Regions from separate parts of the Peribacillus sp. NPDC097295 genome, predicted to be linked through region 1. Evidence: riboswitches for the same ligand, from Rfam matches in the RefSeq annotation. Region 1 holds a riboswitch; the other holds the start of a gene.

Region 1 (3,429 bases):
GATCGCACAAAGCATGATCAAATAAAATAAAGTAGTTAACATGTTCTCCCCTCCCCTAAGACTTTTATTCATCTTAAAGGATGAAACCCATACCAGAACAAGACCTTATAAGAAGGAATTTTCTCTACACTTTTTCCCTTCTCTTGCTATGAAATGGGTTTCATAGATTACATTGTAAAAAAGGAAAAATGGTGATTGAATGACGAATATAAAAAAAATTGCTGAATATGCAGGTGTGTCGATTACGACCGTATCTCGCGTAATGAATAACCATCCTTATGTAAGTGAGGAAAAGAGGAAGTGTGTGCTAGAGGCCATCCAACAATTAAACTATACAAGAAATATCAATGCCGTCCATCTTTCAAAGGGCAAGACTCATCTGATCGGCGTCATCATTCCATACACCAACCACCCCTACTATGGAGCAATCATTCAGGGCATTAACAAACAGGCCAATTACCTTGGGTATCATATCGTTATCTTTCAAACACAATATGAAAGAGAGAAAGAAATCCAAGCATTGAAAATGTTACAAATGAAGCAGCTCGACGGCATCATCGTCTGTTCGAGAATATCAGAAATGAAAGTTCTCTTGCAATATCGGGACTACGGTCCGATTATCTTATGTGAAGATACCATGCCATCTGAGTTTTCCTCTATCAGCATCGACCATTATGCCGCCTTTTCCTCGGCCCTCGAATACTTGGTAACCAAAGGGTATAAAAGAATAGGATACAGTCTCGGGCGAAGAAAAAGCAGAAATAGTTCCCTCCGGACAAAGGCGTTCCAAGATACTTTGACAAAGTACCAACTTACAAGTAAAGATGAATGGCTGTTTGAAGGCAGTTACTACATTAAGGACGGAGAAAAAATCTTTCGGGAGTGGGCTTCCATGCACGATAAGCCGGATGCCATCATCATAACTAACGATGATACGGCTGCAGGATTTATTATTACCGCCCAAAAGTCGGGAGTGAAGGTACCTGAAGATGTCGCCATCCTCGGTTTCAATAACGATACGATCAGTGAGATGCTCGGTATCACGACCATATCCCTGCCCCTTGAATCGATTGGGAGAATGGCAGTTGACCTTTTCGAAGAACCCCAAATGATCAAGCATGTAAAGCTCGGCTTCAGTCTCGTTAAACGTAGAAGTGTATAACAATTAGAAATATCAGAAATCTCATTATATACATATATTAACCAGGAGAATATTCTAAGGGGTTTGATTCTTATCAAATTAGGGAAAAAGATACTTGAAAAATAAACATTGCGCTCTCTAGAGGAATATTTTATAATTTTAATATAGCAAATTTCATTCATTGACGATTATTTTTAAGACGGCACTGGAAATTCGCATATTTAATAATTGAATACTTCCTCATTTACCGATGAGTTAGAGGCTGCGGCTTATAAAAGTAAAACGGACGAGATTCAGGAAAGTTGACGACTCCGTTTGAAAGGATAAGTTGCCGAAGTTTAGAAATATTCCTTGTATTTCTAGGCTGGCGATGTTTTCGAAAAGGAACATCACTGTCACGTTTTTATAAAACGTGGGGAGCTATCTTCGGAAGGATTAAACGGGTTTATTATAAACAGCCGTCGATCTTTTTCGACTGCTGTTTTTTTTTATTTCGTTCCCTTCCAGAAAAAGGAGTGTAACATCAATTGGAAAATCCACAAAAAAAATCAAACCCCAGTGAACTGAAAAGGAGCCTGAAAGGTAGGCACCTCATGATGATTTCCCTGGGTGGAACAATAGGTACCGGGCTCTTTTTAGCAAGCGGAGGTGCCATTCATACAGCTGGTCCCGGGGGAGCCTTGGTAGCTTATGCAGTAATCGGCATGATGGTTTTCTTTTTAATGACCAGTCTTGCCGAAATGGCTGCGTATATGCCGGTTGCCGGTTCATTCCGTGTCTATGCATCTAAATTCGTCGATCCTTCTTTCGGTTTTGCGATTGGATGGAATTATTGGTATAACTGGGCCATCACAATAGCGGCAGAACTTGCGGCCGTTGTCCTGATCATGAAATTCTGGTTTCCCGACACTCCTTCTTTTATTTGGAGTGCCATTGCTTTAATCATCATGTTCCTCATTAACTATATGTCTGTTAAGGGATTTGGCGAAGCCGAATACTGGTTCGCTATGATTAAAATCGTGACTGTTATTATTTTCTTAATTACTGGGTTTTTAATCATTTTTGGCATCATGGGTGGAAAAGATCCGATTGGCTTTTCTAATTTCACCATGGGAGAGGGTCCATTTAATGGAGGATTCTTCACCATTCTAGGAGTCTTCATGGCAGCCGGCTTTTCCTTCCAGGGAACGGAATTGCTTGGAGTGACAGCCGGGGAAAGCGAAAATCCGGAAAAGAACATCCCTAGAGCGATTAAATCCGTTTTTTGGCGCATCATCCTTTTCTATATCCTTGCAATCTTTGTCATAGGGATGGTCATTCCATTCACGGATGCTCGCTTGTTGAGTGAAGATGTTGCAGTCAGTCCATTTACACTAGTATTTGAACGTGCAGGCCTTGCTTTTGCCGCGGCTGTCATGAATGCTGTCATCCTATCTTCCGTCCTTTCAGCCGGGAACTCAGGTATGTATGCATCAACCCGTATGCTATGGGATTTAGCACGTGATGGAAAAGCACCAAAATTCCTTGGCAAGCTTGATAAAAGAGGCGTCCCTGTGAATGCCCTTATCGTGACTTCCCTAGTTGGCTGTCTTGCTTTCTTGGCTTCCTTTTTCGGTGACGGCGTCGTTTATATTTGGTTACTGAACGCTTCAGGAATGGCCGGTTTCGTCACATGGGTCGGAATTGCCATCGCTCACTATCGATTCCGTAAAGCTTATGTGGCACAAGGACTTGATATAAAAGACCTGCCATACCGATCAAGACTGTTTCCGTTTGGACCGATTCTTGCCCTTGTCCTTTGCCTCTTCATTATACTGGGACAAGGCTATCAAGCCTTCAGCACCGACGGAATTGATTGGAACTCGATGTTCGTTTCCTATATTGGGCTTCTTTTATTCTTTGTGATATGGTTCGGTTATAAAATTAAACATAAATCCAAAATCATTCCACTTAAGGAATGCGACCTAAAAGTAAAATAAACATTATAGAAAGGACCTGACATTCTCTTAGGAAGAGAAATCAGGTCCTTTTCTTATTTCAGATGATAGACACGGCATTCAAATGCCCGTAAGGGTTCGGAGGAAATCCCTTTGTCCATGTCCTGTTTATAATTGCTGATTAATAAAGTGGCCGATTGTGGATCTAATTCTTCCGGTAAGTTAAATTGCCCATCATATCCTTTGAAGTTGCATAGTACAAGAAGCTTTTCCTCACCAAGCGTTCTCGTATAGGCAAATATTTGTTCATCATCAGGACAAAGCAAATCATAGTGCCCATACACGATAACA
Region 2 (3,429 bases), on a different contig from region 1:
CAAAATATAATGTCATGCTGAAGGATGATAAGACCTACCCATTCATCAAGTTGACAGCGGAAAAGCATCCACGTTTAATCATTACGAGAAAGGTCAAGAAAGACAAAGGGAAATATTTTGGTCCATATCCCAATGCTTTTGCAGCCAATGAAACGAAAAAACTTCTCGATCGCATTTATCCGTTAAGAAAATGTAACACACTCCCAGACCGTGTCTGTCTCTATTACCACCTTGGCCAGTGCTTGGCCCCTTGTGTATATGAAGTAGAGGAGCAGGAATATAAGCAAATCGTCGATGATATTAACCGATTTTTAAATGGCGGACACACCGAGATAAAAAGAGAACTAACGGAAAAAATGCTTGAAGCTTCTGAAATGCTCGACTTTGAACGGGCAAAGGAATATCGGGACAAAATCGCTCACATCGAGATTACGATGGAAAAACAGAAAATGATGACGACCGATTTCATCGACCGGGATGTATTTGGTTTTTCTTATGATAAAGGATGGATGTGTGTCCAAGTATTTTTTGTGCGTCAAGGGAAACTGATTGAAAGGGATGTTTCCCTGTTTCCGGTCTATGATGAACCGGAACAGGAACTTCTTACGTTTCTGGGACAATTTTATGAAAAGGCCAATCACTTTAAACCGAAGGAAATTTTATTGCCGGAATCTGTTGATGCAGAATTGGCAGAGGGTTTGCTTGGCGTAAAAACATTGCATCCGAAACGGGGACCTAAAAAGGAAATGCTGCAACTGGCTAATAAAAACGCCTCTATAGCACTTCAAGAGAAGTTTTCATTAATTGAACGGGATGAAGAAAGAACCATTAAAGCAGTGGAAAATCTAGGTGATAAATTAGGCATCTTCACTCCGCATCGAATCGAGGCTTTTGATAACTCCAATATTCAAGGAAGCGATCCGGTATCTGCATTGGTCGTCTTTATCGACGGAAAACCGGAAAAACGGGAGTATCGCAAGTACAAGATTAAAACGGTGAAAGGACCTGATGACTACGAATCAATGCGTGAAGTTGTCCGCAGAAGATATTCACGCGTCTTGAAAGAGGGGTTGCCCCTTCCGGATTTAATCATTATTGATGGTGGAAAGGGTCATGTGGAGGCTGTCCGGGACATTTTGGTAAATGAGCTCGGTCTTGATATCCCGCTTTCTGGCCTCATTAAGGATGAAAAACACCGGACCTCACAATTGATGATTGGCAATCCTCTTGAGCTGGTTCCGCTTGATTCACGAAGTCAGGAATTTTACCTGCTACAAAGAATCCAAGACGAAGTGCATCGATTTGCCATTACGTTTCATCGCCAGCTACGAGGGAAAAATGCCATTCACTCACAACTAGATGATATTCAAGGAGTGGGTGAAAAAAGAAGAAAGCAACTATTAAGGCATTTCGGGTCATTGAAAAAAATGAAAGAGGCCTCAGTTGAACAAATCATGGAGGCAGGTATGCCTAAAAATGTAGCAGAGGGAATCTTTAGAAAATTACAAGAATAACCTTGCTTGCGTCTTTTTCCTATGATATGATGATAAGGAAATTTTAACATGACAATTTAGAGTGCTGATAGAGGTGCGTAATTCAATAGTAAAAACCTAGAGGAGTATGAGCTTCGATGACGGGTTTTGAAAGGGAATAACGCCGAAGGAAGACAAGACTCATACCTTGTTTTTCTGGTCTGACCATTTAATAGATGGCAGATTGTCAGGGTTGATACCCTGGAGAGCTATCTCACTGTGATTACTGGATGGATACGTAACCACAGCAATGAGATATTTCTCATTGCTTTTTTTATTGCCTAAAAAGATAGAGAGGGTGCATATGAATGGGACTGATCGTGCAAAAATTTGGTGGAACTTCTGTCGGGAGCGTCGAGAAAATTAAGAATGTTGCAAATCGAGTAATCGAGGAAGCGGAAAAAGGGAACGATGTCGTAGTCGTTGTTTCGGCCATGGGCAAAACGACAGATACATTGGTTTCAATGGCGAATGACATTTGTAGCTCTCCAAGTAAGAGGGAAATGGATATGTTATTGACGACTGGAGAACAGGTTACCATTTCCCTGTTAACGATGGCATTGATAGAAAAGGGACGGGAAGCAATATCTTTCACTGGATGGCAGGCTGGGATGCAGACAGAATCCGTACACGGTAATGCACGGATTTTAGACATCGATGCATCTAGAATTCAAGCACAGCTACAAGCGAATAAAATTGTCATCGTCGCTGGATTTCAGGGAATGGATAGACAAGGGGAAATCACGACATTGGGTCGGGGCGGTTCCGACACAACTGCGGTGGCGATAGCTGCAGCCCTTAACGCAAACCGATGCGATATATATACCGATGTAACGGGTGTTTTCACAACAGATCCACGCTACATACAAAACGCTAGGAAGCTCCTTTCCATTTCTTATGATGAAATGCTAGAGCTTGCCCATCTAGGAGCAGGGGTCCTGCATCCAAGGGCCGTTGAATATGCGAAAAACTATCAAATCCCGCTTGAAGTCCGTTCAAGCTTAGAAAAAGAATCCGGCACCATCATTGAGGAGGAAGCAAATATGGAAGAAAATTTAATTGTACGCGGCATCGCTTTTGAGGATAGTATTACAAGAGTTACAGTAAATGGATTGCCCCGTTCACTTAGCGTGTTATCAACTATTTTCACGACACTTGCGAAAAACCACATAAATGTGGACATCATTATCCAAAGCATGACAGCAGAGGAGACCACCAATCTTTCTTTCTCCATTAAGAGTGAAGATACTAAAGCAGCTTTGCTTGTTCTTGAAAACAATAAAAGTCATCTGAAATTCGATTGTGTGGAAACGGAAGGCGAGTTGGCCAAAGTATCCATTGTTGGTTCAGGAATGGTTACTAATCCCGGTGTAGCAGCAGAGATGTTTGAAGTAATGGCCAATACAGGCATTCAAGTGAAAATGGTCAGCACTTCCGAAATCAAAGTTTCCACCGTCGTTAATGAAAAGGAAATGGTAAAAGCTGTCGAAGCCCTTCACGAAGCATTCAAGCTAGGCCAGCATGCTAAAGTGCTTGCCTGATCAATTTTCAAGGTAATCTGTCTTTAGAATGCAAAAGGGCACCTAAAAAGGTAGCCCTTTTTTAGGTGCCGGTAGGTATGGCGAAAGTTAGGGGTTAAAGAAAATAATAGAAAGCAAGAGAAATCAGCATGATGGCCATCATGCTAAGGCCAATGAGCAGGGATAAGGAAGATGGAAGGGATACAACATCGGAAAGTTTGGGGATGTCTTCCTTTTCCTCTCCTAAATGCTGATTTTGTATTTGGAATAATCTCCGGAAGCTATAAAAAACGACATCGAAAAATCCACGTTGTACGACGAAAGTGACGAGTGTTAAAAGAATAAGCCCACCACTTACGTAAAACGTCATATTAATA

Evidence for each region. A riboswitch is a leader RNA that binds a small molecule or an ion and turns the genes downstream of it on or off. The one in region 1 is predicted to bind lysine.
Region 2: linked by a shared signal. The riboswitch ahead of ACIQXN_RS00635 (aspartate kinase) and the one ahead of ACIQXN_RS05285 (amino acid permease) in region 1 are both predicted to bind lysine.

What each region holds. Positions count from the first base shown of each region.
Region 1 is NZ_JBIWCW010000002.1:435,964-439,392, reverse strand. Features, by position in the region: gene ACIQXN_RS05290 (LacI family DNA-binding transcriptional regulator) at 200-1,162, shown strand; lysine riboswitch at 1,390-1,572, shown strand; gene ACIQXN_RS05285 (amino acid permease) at 1,669-3,120, shown strand; gene ACIQXN_RS05280 (glycoside hydrolase family 13 protein) at 3,174-3,429, opposite strand, start outside.
Region 2 is NZ_JBIWCW010000001.1:130,813-134,241, reverse strand. Features, by position in the region: gene uvrC (excinuclease ABC subunit UvrC) at 1-1,514, shown strand, start outside; lysine riboswitch at 1,575-1,752, shown strand; gene ACIQXN_RS00635 (aspartate kinase) at 1,841-3,073, shown strand; gene ACIQXN_RS00630 (DUF3899 domain-containing protein) at 3,168-3,429, opposite strand, start outside.